One region of the Actinomadura sp. NEAU-AAG7 genome, then DNA from elsewhere that is predicted to be linked to it. Evidence: riboswitches for the same ligand, from Rfam matches in the RefSeq annotation. Region 1 holds a riboswitch; each other region holds the start of a gene.
What was found. A riboswitch is a leader RNA that binds a small molecule or an ion and turns the genes downstream of it on or off. The one in region 1 is predicted to bind cyclic di-AMP.
Positions count from the first base shown of each region.

Region 2: linked by a shared signal. The riboswitch ahead of KLI87_RS38325 (C40 family peptidase) and the one ahead of KLI87_RS18945 (CHAP domain-containing protein) in region 1 are both predicted to bind cyclic di-AMP.
Region 3: linked by a shared signal. The riboswitch ahead of KLI87_RS16175 (basic secretory family protein) and the one ahead of KLI87_RS18945 (CHAP domain-containing protein) in region 1 are both predicted to bind cyclic di-AMP.

Region 1 covers NZ_JAHFZY010000003.1:967,973-973,722, reverse strand. Annotated here, with positions in the region: gene KLI87_RS18955 (glycosyltransferase) at 1-324, opposite strand, end outside; gene KLI87_RS18950 (glycosyltransferase family 2 protein) at 311-2,056, opposite strand; gene KLI87_RS18945 (CHAP domain-containing protein) at 2,280-3,062, opposite strand; cyclic di-AMP (ydaO/yuaA leader) riboswitch at 3,074-3,218, opposite strand; gene KLI87_RS18940 (SpoIIE family protein phosphatase) at 3,717-5,669, opposite strand.
Region 2 covers NZ_JAHFZY010000012.1:178,456-184,205, reverse strand. Annotated here, with positions in the region: gene typA (translational GTPase TypA) at 1-1,373, opposite strand, end outside; cyclic di-AMP (ydaO/yuaA leader) riboswitch at 1,668-1,796, shown strand; gene KLI87_RS38325 (C40 family peptidase) at 1,803-2,822, shown strand; gene KLI87_RS38320 ((deoxy)nucleoside triphosphate pyrophosphohydrolase) at 2,829-3,221, opposite strand; gene KLI87_RS38315 (Mut7-C RNAse domain-containing protein) at 3,254-4,045, opposite strand; gene KLI87_RS38310 (amidohydrolase family protein) at 4,092-5,399, opposite strand; gene KLI87_RS38305 (MarR family winged helix-turn-helix transcriptional regulator) at 5,461-5,750, shown strand, end outside.
Region 3 covers NZ_JAHFZY010000003.1:342,366-348,115, forward strand. Annotated here, with positions in the region: gene KLI87_RS16170 (M48 family metallopeptidase) at 1-740, opposite strand, end outside; gene KLI87_RS16175 (basic secretory family protein) at 737-2,050, opposite strand; cyclic di-AMP (ydaO/yuaA leader) riboswitch at 2,194-2,387, opposite strand; gene KLI87_RS41000 (C40 family peptidase) at 2,688-3,653, opposite strand; gene KLI87_RS16185 (NYN domain-containing protein) at 3,940-5,322, opposite strand; gene KLI87_RS16190 (DEDD exonuclease domain-containing protein) at 5,493-5,750, shown strand, end outside.

The DNA.
Region 1 (5,750 bases):
GAACAGCTCGGTCAGCCGGGCGGCGCCGCGCCGCTGCGACGCCCGGCGCCACAGCTCGCGCCCGAAGGCCACCGGGTTCAGACGCCCCCGCGCCGTGGCGGGCCGCCACGCGAACGCGGGCGGGCGCCACCGCCGGTGCAGCACCTCCACGGCGTAGGAGCCGTCCCGGCCGTGGTGGTGGGACGCGGCGCCCCGGGTGACGCCGACGAGCGTGACGCGGTCGCCGCGTCCGGCCAGCAGGCGGGCCATGAGGTGCGCCCAGCGCTGGAGGCCGCCCATGTCGTCGACGTTGTCGCAGATGATGAAGACGTCACGTCCGGCCACGGCCGCTCCTTCCCGGAAGGCGCCGCGCGGCGGTCCCGCGCGTGGCCGCCGCCCCGAGGAATCTCCGGGCCAGGCGTCCGGGGCGGGAGGTGGCGGCGCCCAGCACGACCGCCCGCGCGAGCCGTCCCCGCGTCCCGGCGGAGTCGAGGGCGAAGGCCAGGTGCCCGCCGGCGGTGGTGTAGGAGCGGAGCCGGTCGGCGGCGAACCGCGTCAGCCGGGGCCGCACCGGGAACGCGACGCCGTCCAGCGGCGGCGATCCGGGGCCGGCGCCGGGACGGGTGACCAGCTCCCCGCGTCCCGTGCCCACCCGGAGCCGCACGTCCCAGACGGGGTCGGTGAGGCCGATCGGGCGGATCCGGCGCGCGGGGTCGAACTCGGCGCTCCAGGCCAGCACGTCGCCCCGGTGCTCGACGCGCGCGGGCGTCCGCGCCGTCCTGGACGGGCGGCGCCGGTCGCGGAACTCCAGCGCGGCCGTCAGCGCGGCGCCGGGCGGGATCCGGCCGAGCGGGTTCAGCACGGTCCCGGCGACGCGCGCCAGGCCGTCCCGCATCTCAAGCCGGGTCACGGTGTTGGCGGGCCGCAGCTTCTTCAGGGACCGCTTGTGCAGGCGGAGGCCGGTCACGTCAAGGACGCGGCGTGCCGGCGCATCCCCGGCGGGGTCGCCCCAGTAGATCCGCCCGTCCCGCTCCCGCAGGTGGACGCGCAGCTCGGGACGCTCCGCCCGGTCGTACTCGGCGGCCGCCAGCGCGCCCTCGTGGTCGCCCTCGCGGAGCAGGAACGCCGCGATCGCGGGCAGCGTCTGGGCGGTCTCGAACGCCCGCGGGTCCAGCTCGGCGACGTAGGCGGAGGCGAGGTCGAGGAAGCGCGCGCGGTGGGCGGGGTCGCGGGCGCGCAGGTCCCGCAGGTGCAGGGGGAGATCGTGGTTGACGAACTTGACGTCCTTGGCCCGCTTCAGCTCGTGCGCCCCGCGCCCCGCGAACAGCGCGTCGATGCGCCGGTGGATCTCCAGCCGGTCGGCGAGGCTGGCCGTCTCGGCGCGCCGGTTGGAGATCGACGGCGCCGCCGCCCCCTCCTGGACCAGCCAGCTGTAGACGCGGTGCGGGATCAGGGCCGTGCCCTCGGCCGCGAGGTAGGCCTCGGCGGTGAACAGCAGGTCCTCGTAGTGGAGCCGCTCGACGAACCGCAGACCGGCGCGCTCCAGGAAGTCCCGGCGGTAGACCTTGTTGGTCGAGAGCGTGTCGTAGAGGAGGTTGGGGTACTCGCCCAGCGACCCGTAGAGGACGCTGCGCCTGTAGAGCCAGGGGAACCAGGGGCGGACGCGGTCCGGGCCGCCCTCGGGGACGTCCAGGAAGATCCGTTCGCAGAGCCCCGAGACCAGGTCGGCGCCGGTGTCCTCGGCGGCGGCGACGAGGTTGAGGCAGGCGTGCCGGTCCAGCAGGTCGTCGCTGTCGAGGAACATCAGGTAGCGGCCGTCGGAGCGCTCGATCCCGGCGTTGCGCGGGCCGCCGCAGCCCCCGGAGTTGGACGGCAGGTGCACCGCGGCGACCCGGCCGGGATGCGCGGCGGCCAGCCGGTCGGCCACCCGGCCCGTCCCGTCGGTGCTCGCGTCGTCGACGATCACCGTCTGGACGCCGCCCAGCGACTGCCCCAGCGCCGAGGCCACCGCCCGCGGCAGCCGCCGCTCGTCGTTGTAGGCGATCACCACCACGCTGACCCGCGGGCGCGCCCGCATGGGCGGTCCCCCCTCCCCCGGCTTGCCTCGTCAGCCGGGAGTGTTTCCAGGAACGCCGCGTGAACGTCCAAGACCGATCAAAGGGCGTCAATGATTCCCATTACCCGAAACCGGGATCACCGGGCGAGGCCGGGCATGCCGGAAGCCGCCCGGCGGTGCCGGGCGGCTTCCGTGCGGCTTCCAGCGGCGTTCATGCGCGCCGCGTGGGGGGCGGGAGGGTGGGTCAGCCCGAGTAGTCGGGGTAGCCGTAGCCCACGACCTGCGACTTCTTGCGGATCTTCTGCTTCACCGCGTCGCCGGTGTTGCCCTCGACGGTGCTGATCGTGCCGTTGCCGTTGTCCTTGACGACGAACCCGACGTGCTCGATGCCGTCGATGCCGCCGCTGCGGCCGTTCTTGAAGTCGAAGAAGACGACCGAGCCGGGCTTGGCCTTCTGGCCCCAGCGGCCCTCCTTCTTGAACCAGGTGGCGTGCTGGACGGTGTAGGCGTCCCAGCCCATGTCCTTGGCGCCGACCTGCGCGCCGACCCACGAGACGAACATGTTGCACCAGCTCGCGCCCTTGTACTCGCGCACGGCGCCGCCGTCCCGCTTGGCGGTCTCGGCCGCGTGCGGGGTGGACATGTACCACTTGTGGAACTTGGTGTTGCCGCCCTTGCCCTCGCGGATGCCCACCTGCGACTCGGCCATCTTGATGACTTCCTTGGCCTTGACGCGGTGCGGCGGCACCTTGAAGCCCTCGCGGCGGGCCTCGGCGGCCTGCGAGAGCGCCGGGGCACCGGCCTTGTGGGCGGACCGCTCGGCGTGCGCGGGCTCGCCCGCGACGTGCGCGACCGACGCGGCGCGGGCCGGGGTCTCGGCGGTGGCGCTGTCGCTCGCGAGGGGGTTGAAGACGGCCAGCCCGAGGGCGCCGACGAGGACCGCGCCGACGGCGACGCCGACGGCCCTGTCCTCGGCGGACAGGCTGGACAGGCTGGCGATGGAAAGTCGATCGAAACGACCGGTCATGCAGGGGATCTCCTTGTCTTCCATGGCGCCTACCGGGTTAGCTGACGGATTCGGGCATGGAAGAGCCCTACGGCGCGCTCTGGGAGCGCCCCGATTCACCCCTGGAACCTGGGTCCCCGGCTCCGTGCGGTCTGGGACGACCGGCACGGACTCGGCCTCGCACCGCGGAACACGATGCGTTTCGGATGTATCTCAGTGACTGATCTGAGGAGCGCCCTTCATCGGGCGCGCGCCGCGGGCGGGTTCCGCTCCGCGACCGCCGTCCGCGCTTCGCGCGTCCGGCCCACAACGCATGGAACGCGTTGGGTGATTTCGGTAGAAGGTACCAACCTTCCCAAGAAAAGCAAACCAGGCACCAAACAGAGTCTTGCCTGATCAAAGCCCTCTCAAGGGAGTCCCAACGCCGGGGGCCCGCCGGGTCTTCCCGATCTTTCCCGGGTTCTCCGGCGGCGATCACAAGGAGGTCCCGGATCCCTTATGGCGGTGGAATCCCGCGCTTCCGAGCCGGTCCCGGCTTTACCTTGACCCCCGCACGCAACGCCCGGGTAAAAAAGGTCATCTTCGACGTGGCGAGGGGTCCGCCGGGCCTGCACAAAACCCGGAATGAGTCCTACGTCACGCAGGGTTACGCCACGGGGAACGGAGTGACCTGGGTCACTCGACGCGCAGGGCGAACAGCGTGGTGTCGTCGGCGGCGCGGTCGTGCTCCATCCGCGCCAGGACCTCGTCCAGCACCGGCTCGGGGCTGGACGCGCACTCCGCCAGGATGCCGGTGAGCCGCTCGATCCGCTCGTCCAGGTCGGCGTCCCGCCGCTCCACCAGCCCGTCGGTGTAGAGGAAGATCAGGTCGTCGGGCCTGAGCTGGATCCTGGCGGTCCCGTAGGCCCAGTCGGGCACCGCGCCCAGCATCGGGTCCGGGACGACCTCCATCGGCGCCGCCAGCCCGCCCCGCACGAGGATCGGCGGCGGGTGGCCCGCGCACGTCCACTCCAGGACGTGGCGGCGCGGCTCGAAGTGGGCCACGACGGCGGTGCCGGTCGCGGGCGGCTGGATGTGCCCGACCAGTTCGTTCAGCCAGCCCACGAGCCGTCCCGTGGGCTCCCCGGTGCACGCCAGCCCGAGCAGGCCGTTGCGGGTGCGGGCCATGGCGGCGGCGGCCGGGAGCCCGTGCCCCGCCGCGTCGCCGATCGCGAACAGCGCCCGCCCGTCGGGCATCGCCCGGGTCGCGAACCAGTCCCCGCCGATGCGGGCGGTGCTCTCGGCCGCCAGGCTGCGCAGGTCGACGCGCAGGCCCGGCAGCTCGTCCAGCTCGCTCTCGTCCGGCAGGATCGCGCGGCGCAGCGTCACCGCCACCCGCCGCTCCTGCGCCGTCTGGGCCTGCTGCTCCAGCATCTGCCGCCGGGTCTCGGCCAGCGCCCGCTCGATCCCGCGCCGCCGCGTGATGTCCTGCGAGACGATGTTGATCGAGACCGGCAGCCCGGAGTCGTCCAGCACCGGCTCGGCGAACACCCACAGGTGCCTCGGCGCGCCGTCCGGGCCGACGACGCGGTGCTCGGCCTCCACCGGCTCCCGGCGGGAGAACAGCGTCTGGACGGCCTCCTCCACCAGCGGGAGGTCGTCGTCCATCACGACCTTCGGCAGGTCGTCGGGCATCGGCGGCACCTGGTCGGCGCGCAGGCCGTAGTTCGCGAGCATCTGCGGGGTCCACTCGGCGTCGCCGGTCGCGAGGTCCCACTCCCCGAACCCGAGCAGCGCGAGCCGCTCGACCCGCTCCAGCCGCCGCGCCTGCCGGTCGGCGTCGTCGTGGTAGCGCCAGCTCACGCACAGGCCGGTGGGCACCGCCACGCACCGCACGCTCATCCGGGACGTCCGCGACAGCCCGCCCTGCGCGGTCGAGTACGTCATCGACGCCCGCTCCAGCCGCCTCCCGGTCTCCACCACCTCCACGAACGCGTCGAAGAGCCCGCTCATCGCCATCCCCGGCTCGGTCGGGAGCAGCCGGCGGCCCGCCAGCTCCTCCGCGCCCCGGCCGAACAGGTCCCGCGCGAGGTCGTTCAGCTCCGCGTAGAGGAAGTCGGCGACCTGTCCGCCGGAGTCCCGGACCGGGATCAGGTGCGCCGCGCCGTCGAGCGCGCCGTCCAGGAACGCCCTGGCCACCGGGTCCTCGGGCAGCCCGGCGATGATCTCCGCGTCGTCGGCGGTGTCCTCGGTCCGGACGCGCCGCAGCACGTCCTCGGCCTGCGTCACCACGGCCCGCCGCTCGTCGGCGCCCTTCGCCCGGGGCGCCTTCCGCCCGGTCAGGGCGGCGCCCTCCGGACCCGGCACCCCTCCCCGGTCGCGCGCGCCGACCACCAGCGCCGCGGCCTCGGCCAGCTCCATGTCCATGTCGCGGGCCAGCCAGATCAGGTGCTGCAGCGCCTCCCCCGGCGGGACGCCCAGCCGCCGCGCCAGCACCACCCGCGCCTCCGCCAGGACCGCGCGGTCGTGCGCGGCGCCCCGCAGGTCCTCCAGGTCGGGCACGGCCGCGTGCGCGCCGGACGGACCGGCCCCCGCGGGCCTCCCCGCGGGATCGGACGTCCGCGCCCCACCGCCGTCAGCTTCCGCCACCGCGTCCCCCATTCGGCGTTCGATGACCCCGGGAGAAAAGGTACATACACCGATGAAGGACTCTTCGCTGTCATTTCATCA
Region 2 (5,750 bases), on a different contig from region 1:
AGGCCCCGCGCCGGGACGAGGAACTCCATCCGGATCCAGCCGGTGCCGTGGTTGGTCATGTGCTCCATGCGCCCCTTGCGGACGGCCATGAGCTGCGTGACCGCGCCCAGGTGCTCCTCGGGGATGTCGACGGTGAGCCGCTCGACCGGCTCGTGCTTCTTGCCGTCGACGATCCGGGTGACGACCTGCGGCTTGCCGACGGTCAGCTCGTAGCCCTCGCGGCGCATGTTCTCCACGAGGATCGCGAGCGCCAGCTCGCCGCGGCCCTGCACCTCCCAGGCGTCCGGGCGCTCGGTCGGCAGCACCTTGATCGAGACGTTGCCGACCAGCTCCCGGTCGAGCCGGTCCTTGACCATCCGGGCGGTGACCTTGGTGCCCTTCTCGCGGCCCGCCATCGGCCCGGTGTTGGTGCCGATCGTCATCGAGATCGCGGGCTCGTCCACGGTGATCAGCGGCAGCGGGCGCGGGTCGTCGGGGTCGGCGATGGTGTCGCCGATCATGATGTCGGGGATGCCGGCGATCGCGATGATGTCGCCGGGCCCGGCCTCGTCGGCGGGCTTGCGGGTGAGCGCCTCGGTCATCAGCAGCTCGGTGATCCGCACCTTCTCGACGCTGCCGTCGTGGCGGCACCAGGCGACGGTCTGGCCCTTCTTGATCGTCCCGGCGTGCACCCGGCACAGCGCGATCCGGCCGAGGTAGCTGGAGGCGTCCAGGTTGGTGACGTGCGCCTGGAGCGGCGCGTCCGGGTCGTAGGAGGGCACCGGGATCGCCTCGGTGATGACCTTGAACAGCGGTTCCAGGTCCTCGCTGTCGGGCATGGCGCCGTCGGCGGGCTTGTTCATCGAGGCCCGCCCGGCGCGCCCGGAGGCGTAGACGATCGGGAAGTCGATCTGGTCCTCGTCGGCGTCGAGGTCCATGAACAGCTCGTAGGTGTCGTCCACGACCTCGTCGATGCGGGCGTCGGGACGGTCGGTCTTGTTCACGACGAGGATCACCGGCAGCCGCGCGGCCAGCGCCTTGCGCAGCACGAACCGGGTCTGCGGGAGGGGGCCCTCGCTGGCGTCCACGAGCAGTACGACGCCGTCCACCATCGACAGCCCGCGCTCGACCTCGCCGCCGAAGTCGGCGTGGCCGGGGGTGTCGATGATGTTGATCGTGAGGCCGTTGTGCCGGACGGCGGTGTTCTTCGCGAGGATCGTGATGCCCTTCTCACGTTCCAGGTCGCCGGAGTCCATGACGCGGTCGTCGACGTCCTGGTTCTCGCGGAAGGCACCGGACTGCCAGAGCATGGCGTCGACCAGCGTCGTCTTGCCGTGGTCGACATGGGCGACGATCGCGACGTTCCGGAGGTCATCGCGCGTGGAGATGGGCATGCGGGCTCGCCTTGCGTGAGAGTTCGGGAGTCGCCGCAGACGCGCGGCACCCCCCATTCTACTTGGCCTCGCGCGCGGCCCCACCCCCGCAAGGGGTTCCGCCCGTCACACCGGGCCTTTCCGGGGGGTGTGAGGGGCCGTCCCTCCACGGGAAACCCCCGGGAGGCCCGCAGGAGAACGGCGCGGATTGGCCAACTTTGCCGATCCTTTGTAATCTCCCTGAGATCCGGCCGTCCGGAGCGCCCCACCCCCCGGGGCCTGCGGCCGGAGCGCCGAGTCCGCCGCGGCGGGGCCTGTGAGCACGGGCCGCGCGGCGCGGAGCCGGGGACCCAGGATCCCCCGGGGTGAATCGACCTCGTGTCGTAGGGCGCCTCCTGGCCCGAACCCGTCAGCTAACCCGGTAGGCGCGCAGGGAGAGGAGAAACCGGCTTGGCAGCCGATTCCCACCGGCGGCGGCGCCGCACGCCCGTCGCCGTCGCGGCCACCACCCTCCTGATCGGCCTCGGCACCACCGCGCCGCTCGCCGCGCACGCCGCGCAGCCGTTCGGCGCGCCGAACGGCGCGCCCGCCCCGACGCCGCTGCCGACCTCGGAGAAGGGGCTGCGGCAGAGCCTGGACGCGCTGAACACCGAGGCGGAGAAGCTCACCGAGCAGTACAACAAGGCCCGCGTCGACCTCGACCGGGCGAGGAAGGCCGAGCAGGCCGCCGCCCGCGCCGCCGCCACGCTGGAGGCGCAGACCGCGCCCGCGCGCGAGCGGCTCGGCCAGATGGCCGCCGCGAACTACATGAACGGCGGCCCGAGCGCGATGTTCGGCGTGAGCGGCTCGTCCGAGGGGCTGTCGGCCGGGGCCTACCTCACGCAGAGCCAGGCCGGCGCCGTGGCCGCGCTGCAGAAGCAGATCGACCGGGCGAACCAGGCCAGGCGCACCGCCGAGGCGAGGACCGCGCAGGTCCAGCAGGCGGCGGAGCGGGCCAAGGCCGCCCGCGAGGCCGCCCGCCAGAAGGTCGCCGAGGTCACCAAGCGGCTCGACAAGCTGACCACGACCCACGTCAAGGACCCGCGCACCGGGCTGTCGGCCACGATCCAGGGCTCGGGCCTTCCGGCCAAGATGACCCGCAAGGCCCTCACCAAGCTGGGCTCGCCCTATGTGTGGGCCGCCGCGGGGCCGACCACGTTCGACTGCTCCGGCCTCGTCGTCTGGGCCTACGCCCAGGTCGGCAAGCCGGGCCTGCCGCACTACACCGGCGACCTCCTCGCGATGGGGCAGCGCGTGTCGCGCGGCTCGCTGCGCTCGGGCGACCTCGTGTACTTCGGCGCCAGCGTCCACCACATGGGGATCTACCTCGGCGGCGGCAAGTACCTGCACGCCCCGCAGACCGGCGACGTCGTCAAGATCTCGAACCTGTCCGACCGCTCCGACTTCGCCGGGGCGAACCGCATCACCTGACGCGGGTCACGTCGTCCGCTTCAGCAGCCTCTCCAGCTCGTCGATGACGGGACGGTCGCCGGGCAGCCAGTCGACGTCGTAGAGCTCGTCCGGGGTGAGCCAGCGCAGCGCCAGGTGCTCCAGCGCGCGCGGCTCACCCTCGACGATCGCGGCCGTCCACACCCGCAGCAGGCTGCGCCCGCTGAGCCGCCAGTCGCCGCCGACCCGGCGGTCCAGGCGGATCCCGATGTCGAGCTCCTCCCTGCACTCGCGGACGAGGGCCTCCTCGTCGCTCTCCCCCGGGTCGACCTTGCCGCCCGGCAGTTCCCAGCCGCCCGCCATGTGCGCCGGCTCGGCGCGCTGGGCGCTCAGCAGCCGCCCGTCCGAGATGATCGCTGCACCCACCACGACGAGGTCGATCGCCACCAGCCCCCTCCGGCTCTCCGTTCACTTCATTCTGAGACGGTCGCGGGGGTGGGCCCGGTTCCGGTCGCGCCGTTTCCGCCGGGACGAGCGTCCGCGACGACGCGCGCCGCGTCCCGGACGATCTCCTCCAGGTGGCCGCCGTGCGCGCCGCGCCAGTACACCTGCCCGCAGTCCACGCACCGCCCGTAGACGTCGTAGCTGCGGCGGGTGCCCGCCTCCAGGTCGCGCTCGACGTCGCGCTTGTCGACCTCGGCGAGCGGGCCGTTGCAGGCGGTGCAGCGCGTCCAGGGCGCGAGGACGGGCGCGAACCGCTCCAGCAGGTCGCGGAGCTGGTCGTCGGGGCGCGAGCCGCGCACGTACGCGCCGAACCACAGCGCGCGGCGCCGCAGAAGACCGCGGTCCTGGGTGAGCAGGACGCGCCGCTCCTCGTTGGCCTGGACGACGAGCGCGGGGTCGTCCATGTCGTTGTGGTAGGCGGTGTCGAGCCCGAGCAGCCGCATCCGCCGCGCGAGCGTGCCGAGGTGCACGTCCAGGAGGAAGCGCGGCGCGGCCTGCCCGGGCTCCAGCGGGACGGGCTGCGGGCGCGGGACGGCCTCCACCAGCACCTCCTCGCCCGCGTGCGGACGGGCGGACGGCGCCACCCGCTCCCCGCGGACCGTCATCGGCCCGACCTCGGGCAGCGGCACGCCCAGCGACTCCACGAGGTGCCCCAGCGTCGAGGTCCCGTCGTAGGCGACCCGGCGGGCGGACTCGCGCCGCGTCGCGGGCAGGAACATCAGCAGTTCGTCGGCGATCCGGATGCGTATCTCGGGCTCCACGCCGTCAGCATGCCACGCGGCCCTGGCGAATCCCTCCGGATTATCGTCAGGCGGCCGTGAGGCGGCCGGCCGACGACTCCAGGGAGGCCAGCAGGGACGGCACGTCCTGCCCCAGCAGGACGCCGCCGCGCTTGACGATCCTCCCGGCGACCAGCACGGTGTCGACCTCGCGGGTCCCCGCGTACCGGACCACCGCCGCGATCGGGTCGTGGGCCGCCGCCATCCCCGGCGTGTCGGTGCGCAGGACGACCAGGTCGGCCTGCTTGCCGGGGGCGAGCGACCCGGTGACGCCCGCGAGCCCGGCGGCCTCCGCGCCGCCGATCGTCGCCATCCGGAGCACGTCGGACGTGGTGAACCCCATCCCCGCGCCGTCCGGGCGGCCGCGCTCCAGGACGTGGGCGGCGCCCATGACGCCGAACATGTCACCGGGGCCGCTGACGACGGTGTCGGCGCCGAGCCCGGTCGGGACGCCCGCCGCGAGCGACCGCCCGGTGGCGACGGGACCGAGGCCGAGGGCCGCCTCGACGCCGGGCGTGACCGAGACCGTCCCGCCGGAGGCGGCGATCCGCCTGAGGTCGTCGCCGGTGAAGTGGTTCGCGTGGACGTACATCGCCCCCTGGTCCATCAGCCCGTGGTCGACCAGGAACGCCATGCCGCGCTCGGCGCTCTCGGCGCCGTGGCCGCCCATGTGGGTGGTGACCGGGAGGCCGAGGTCGCGGGCCACCGCCCACTCGCGCAGCGCGCGCTCCGGGCTCGTGAGCTCGGGGCCGAGCGCGGCCATCGCCATCGTGAGGAGGCCGTCCGGGACGTCGAAGTAGGCGTCGCGGACGCGGGCCGTCTCGGCGGCGAGGGCGTCGAGGTCGCCGCCGCCGAAGTAGCAGAAGCCGAACACGGCGCGCGCGCCGGACGCGCGCAGCGCCGACACGCTCGCCTCGGCGTACTCCGGGCGGAGCTGGATGTGCGACCAGTCGACCACCGTCGTGACGCCCGAGTCGAGGCACTCCAGGGCGCCCGCGAGCGTCCCGGCGTACACGTCGTCCGCGGTGTGCCGCGGGGCCAGCACGCCGAGGACGCGCTCCACGTAGGCGGGCAGCGTGCCGTCGGGCAGGGCGGCACGGATCCCCGCCTGCCAGACGTGCCGGTGCGTGTCCACGAAGCCGGGCAGCACGATCCGGCCCGACGCGTCGATCACCTCGGCGTCCGCCGGGAGGGGCGCGGCGGCGGAGGAGGCCAGGTCGGGGCCGACGGCGGCGATCCGCCCGTCCTGGACGAGGACGTCGGCGCGCCCGAGCACGGTGGGCGCGGGGTCGGTGTCGATGACGAGGCCGTCGCGCAGGAGGTAGGTCGATGTCATGCCAGAAAGCTTAAGGAAAAGCTTTTTAGAAAGCAACTTGGTGAGCGAGTATTCTCGGCGTGTGCGCGACGACGTTTCCCCGAGTGCCTCCCCCGACGCCCCCGGGGACGAGGTCGACGCGATCGCGCGGGAGTGGCGGCGGAGCGGGATCTCCGAGCCGCTCATCGCGATGCTGGAGGTCGGCAAGCGCGCCCAGCGGATCGGCGCGCTCGTCCAGCAGGCGCTGCGCGACGGCCTCGCCGAGTACGGGCTGACCTACGCCGAGTTCGAGGTGCTGACCGTGCTGCACCGGGCGGGCCCGCCCCACCGGCTTCGCCCGAGCGACCTCACCGGCCCGGCGCTGCTCACCTC
Region 3 (5,750 bases), 630 kb from region 1:
AGGGAGGTCGTCCGGCGGGAGGCGTCGGCGACCAGGACGTCCTTGACCGGGACGCCGTCGCGGTCGGCCATGGCGAGCAGGTCGCTGCGAAGCCGCCCCTGCGGCAGCGAGTGGAACTTGTTGAACACCGGCTCGACGGCCACGGGGTAGAGGAAGGAGACGGCGACGACGAGGAGGAAGCCGCCCGCGGCCGCGCCCGTCCACCAGTAGCGGGGGAAGCGGCGCATCACCGCGTAGAGCAGCAGCAGCGCGACCGTGTAGATCACCCAGGTGACCGCGAGGGACTTGAGCTGGTCGAGCAGCCACTGCGGCCAGGACTGCGTGGACAGCCCGTAGCGGCGCAGGACGGACTCGCCCCACAGGTCGAACGGCAGCCCCGCCACCCGCAGCAGCGTCGTCAGCGCGACGGCGGCGGCCATGACGCGCAGCGGCCACCGGCGGACGCGCGCCGTCGTCCACCCGATCAGCCGCGATCCGGCCGGGGTGAGGCCGAGCGCGAGCACGAGCACGAGGCCGACGAGGAGGCCGGCGTAGGCGGGCGGGTTGAGGGCCGAGTCGAACGCGCGGGAGCGGGCGATCTCGGCGGCGGAGAAGTCGGCGGACGGGTCGGCCTCCACGCGGCCGCCCGGCACGCGCCCGGGGAGCGGGTTCCACGGCGTGGTGAGCGCCAGGACGGCGCCGACCGCGGCGAACAGCGCGGCGGCGGCGACCGCGGCCGCGATCCGGGGACGTCGGCTCAACGGAGCTCCTTCTTCAGGTAGTCGCGCCACAGGGCGGTGAGGCGGTCCCGGGTGAGGCCGAGCGCGTCCCGCAGCGCGGCCGCCTCGGAGACGCGCCCCGCGGCCCGGTACAGCCGCACGAGCGTCGCCTCACCGTACCGGTCCGCGATCATCCGGCAGGCGAGCCAGGCCTCCTGGTAGGACTGTGAGAGCCGCGGCGAGGCGCCGGTGAAGGCGGCCGCGTCCGGCAGCGCGGCCGGGAGGCGCCCGGCGGCCACCTCGCGGGCCAGCTCCCCGGCCGCCGACCGCACCGTGATCTCGGTCCCGGAGTACCCGACGTAGTCGGCGAAGCCCTCGATCAGCCACAGCGGGGTGGTGCGGTCGCGGGCGCCGCCGGTCGCGACGTGGGTGAGCTCGTGGGCGAGGACGACGTCGCGGCCGAGGGCGTTGAGGCGTCCGAAGGTGCCGGGGGAGATGATGACGCGGTCCTCGCCGGGGCCCTCCCCGGCCGGCGGGGCGACGGTGGCGAGCGCCGCGATCGCGCCGAGGTCCTGGCCCTGCCCGGCGAGCGCGGCCGCCAGCCGCGCGTCGGCGGGGACGAGCGCGACGGCCCGCTGCGCCCAGCCCCGGCCGACCACCCGGGTGACGACGGGCACGGCCGCGTCCAGGCTGCGCGCGAAGCCGTCCAGCCCGGACGCGTCCCCGACGACCAGGCACGACCGCCCGTGCACGGCGGTCAGCGGCCCGCCGTCCCAGATCTCGGCGTCGTCGGCGAGGCCGTGGGACGTGCCGTCGCCGACGATCGTCCAGCCGCCGGAGCGGGGGGCGAGGGACAGGTAGCGGGCGCGGGCGACCTCGTGCCGGTCGAAGCCCTTCAGCCTGTAGCGCACCTCCGCGCGGACGACCGTGACCCCGGACGCGGCGTCGGTGTGCTGGGTGTCGACGACGCGCTCGCGCCATCCGTCCAGGGGGAGGCGGCGGAGGTTGTCGTAGAGGCCCGCCTGCGCCTGCTGGAACGCGGCGGGCGCGGAGCCGACGGTGGCCAGGAAGGCGGCGCGGTCGCCCCGGGAGACGGCGCGCGCGCGGTTGGCGAGGATGTCCCCGGCCGCGTCGGGGTGGAAGGAGCCCGCCGCCCTGGTGGCCTTCGCGGACGCGGCGCGGCCGTCGCCGGAGCGCGCGTGGACGAGGCCGGCGGTGCCGGCGAGCAGCAGGGCGGCGCCCCCCGCGCCCAGGCCGAGGATCCCGCGGCGGGAGAGGGAGGCGTCCTGTGGAACGCTCCGCGCGGCGTCCGGTGCCGCGTCGTGTTCCTCCTGGCCGGGGCCGTCGGTCATGCGCGTGATCCTATGCAGGACGTCATGAGCGTCGTGGAAGCCGCCCGGGAAAGGGCCGGGCGCGGCCGCGCGCTGAATCGGCGGCCACGCCCGAGGGGCCCGCTCGCAGGCGGGCCGTGGCTTGTTCGGGGGGTGTGCATCACTCCTTCTTCCAAGACGCCTACCGGGTTAGCTGACGGGTTCGGGCGTGGAAGTGGCCCTACGGCGGCTCTCACCTGACGGGAGGGACGCGCCGATTCACCCCGGGGACCGGTGTGCCCGTCCGGAAGCGGACTCCCGGACGCCGGTCGATTGGTTCCCCGGCTCCGCGCGGGCGCGGACTCGGCGTTGCCTCACCGGACCCTGGGGCACCGTCGTGGCGCGCGCTCAGCGCCATGCACGCGTCGGCGTGCGCACGATCGGCCGGGTCCGGCCTGAAATCGGGGGACGGCACGTGGAGCGCGCCGCCGGACGCGGCGCCTGGACGGGGCCGCGCGGGGGCCGTGACGCCTGGTGGGCGCCGCGGGGCTCGGGCGCCTGGCGGGTGCCCGAGTGGTGCAAAGGTACCAAAGGCCCATCAGAAGGCAAACCCCCCCAAAATCAACAACGGACCAGGTCAAAGCCTGGTCCGTTGCCGATATGGCGGGGGGATCGTCGCTCAGGGACGTCCCGCGCCGTAGTAGTTGGAGACGTAGTACCCCGACGAGATGTCGGCGATCCGGACGACGTCGCCGGTGTGCGGGGCGTGGATCATCTTGCCGCCGCCCACGTACATGCCGACGTGCCCGAGGCTGCTGAAGAACACCAGGTCGCCCGGCTGGAGGTCGCTCTTGTCGACCCGCTTGGTCGCCGCGAACTGCGAGTTCGTCGTGCGGGTGATGCTGACGCCCGCCGCGCCCCAGGCGCGCATGGTCAGCCCGGAGCAGTCGAAGGAGTTCGGGCCCGCCGCGCCGTAGACGTACGGCTTGCCGAGCTGGGCGTAGGCGTAGTTCAGCGCGGTGCGCGCCGAGCCGCTGGCCGGGCCGTTGTAGGTCCCGCCCGTGCCGCCGCCGCCACCGGACTTGCTCGGCGACTTCTCGCCCAGCTTGGCCAGCAGCTTCTTCTGCTGCTCGACCTGCTTGTCGAGCTCCTTCTTCTTGTCCTTCAGCTCCTTGGCCTTGCCCGCGACGTCGTCGTAGGCGCTCTGGGCCGTCGCCCGCTCCCGGCGCAGCCGCTGGGTGGCCGCGAGGAACTGGGTGAGCTGCGAGCTGCGCTCCTGCGACAGGTGCGTGAAGACCGCCGCCTGGTCGAGGATCGCCTGCGGGTCGTCGCTGCCGACGAAACCCGACACGTCGGTGGTGTTGCCGTTCTTGTACGCGGCGGCCGCCATCTGCGCGATCGCGGAACGCTGCCGCTCGAACGCCGTCTCCTCGCCCTTGCTCGACTTCTTGGCGGCGTCGAGCTTCTTCTTGGCGATCTTGAGCTGCTCGTTGACCTTGTTGTACTTCTCGACGTTCTGGTCAACCTGCTCATTGAGCTTGGTGAGCTTCTTGCGCACGTCCGCCGCCTTCGGCTTGGGCGCCGCGTGCGCCACCACCGGGGGGAAGGCGAAGGACGCCGTCGCCGCGAGGCAGGCCACTGCCACCACGCGACGGGCCGCGCCACCAGGCGCGCGATGTCTCCGCCGGTCACGCGATTGCGCTGAGGCCCCGATGAGATCACTGGCCACGGTCGAATTCGCCCCTCTCGCTCCACGACGTCAGCGGACGACATTAGCGAGGCACAACAACCGTCACAACCGAAACATCACATCTTGATTGACTTATCCCGCGTACGTCCACTTTCCGTGATACCAAGATCACCGACAGTCGGAACGGGGTTCGCGCAGGTCACAAGCGGTTCAGCGGGGGCAGAAGACGGCCGCCGGCGGGTCAGGAGCGGCCGAGGCGGCGCAGCAGCAGGGTGGACGGCGCGGGGCGCGCACCGGCGCGGCGCGCCGCGTCCGCGACCTCGCGGTCGGCCGACACCACCACGACGGCCCGGCCGGGCGGCTCGGCCCGCACCAGGTCGCCGATCAGCTCGTCGGCGGTCTGCCCGGGGTTGCTGAACAGCACCCGCACCCCGCGCGGCGCCCCGACGGGCACCGGCGCGTCCAGGTCCGCGCCGTCGAACACGCACGTCACCTCGGCGCGGGTCTGCGCGGCGAGGCCGCCGAGGCCCGACACGAGGCGGTTGCGCTGGTCCGACAGGGGCAGCTCGCCGTAGCCGGTCTTGGTGACGTTGTAGCCGTCCACGACGAGGTGGACCTGCGGCAGCGTCAGCAGCTGGTCGAGGAGCTGCGGGTCGCTGTCGGACAGCACGCGGCCCGGCAGCGCCCGGTGGGGCTCCTGCGCGCCGACGACGTCGGCCGGGCGCCCGATCGTGGAGGGCAGCGCCAGCTCGGTGCGCACGCCGCGCGCCGCGTCCACCAGCGTGTCGAGCAGCATCCGCAGCCGGACGTCGTCGACGTTGCGGCCCTCGCGCGCGGCCCGCTTGGCGGCCTCGGCCGCCGCCTCGGCCTGCGCGGCGCGGGCGCGCAGCTTGCGCAGCTCCTTGTCGGCGGCGGCGGTCGACTCGCGCGCGGCGGCCAGCTCGCGCTCGGCGCCCGCCGCGAGCAGCTCGGCGCTCGCCTGCGCGTCGCGCGCCCGCGTCCGCGCCTCGTGCAGCTTGCGGCGCAGCTCGGCGATCTCGGCCTTGGCGCCGCGCAGGTCGGCGCGCAGCTTCTCGACCTCCCCGGCGCGCGCCGCGCGGGCGGCGGCCAGCTCCTCGCGCAGCGCGGCGAAGCGGCGCTCGGCCGCCTCCTCCTCCGACGCCGACACCGAGCGCTCCAGCTCCGCGCGCGCCGCCTCGACCAGCCCCGTCCACCCGGGGGGGCGCAGCAGGTAGGCCAGCACCGCGACGCGGACGGGGTCGGCCGCAGGCGGGACGTCGCCGCCCTCCACCGCCTCCACCAGCTCCGGCTGCGCCTCGCGCGGCGGCCCGGCGACCCGCCGCCGGAACCCGTCGTCCTTCTCCAGCAGCGCGGCGATGTGCTGGCCGGCGAGCTTGGCGCGCTTGCGCCGCTCGAACCGCGCGAACCGGCGCAGCGGCATCGGCACCTCGTCGATCGGCAGCGCGCCGATCAGCTCGGCGGCCGCCTCCACCACGCCCTGCCGGACGGCCTCCGGCAGAGGCCCGCCCAGCTGCTCGGGGGCGCCTGGGCTCGCTTCGGGGCTGTCGATGGTCCCGCTCCTTCCGGGCTTGCCGCCGGTGGGCCGAGTGTTCCCGAGCGCCACACACCCTAACCAGCGGGAATGCAGGGACGGCCTGCTCCGTGCAGGAGATCGGCCGGACGCGCCGAACCCCCGAGCCGTCCCCCGTGGCCCCCACCCGGCGGGACGTGCCGGCGCGGGACCAACCCTAGCGGCCCGGACTTCTGTCGGTGGCGTCCTCTACGGTCCCGGGCATGACGGCTGCGCACGTCCAGGGCACCCTGGACGACCTCGGTACGCCCCTGTCCGGCGTCACCTTCGTGGTGGTCGACCTGGAGACGACCGGCGGCTCGGCGGCCGACTCGGCCATCACCGAGATCGGCGCGGTGAAGGTGCGCGGCGGGGAGGAGCTCGGCGAGCTCGGCACGCTGGTCGACCCGGGCGGGCCCGTCCCGCCGTTCATCACCGCGCTGACCGGCATCACCACCGCGATGGTGACCGCCGCCCCCCGG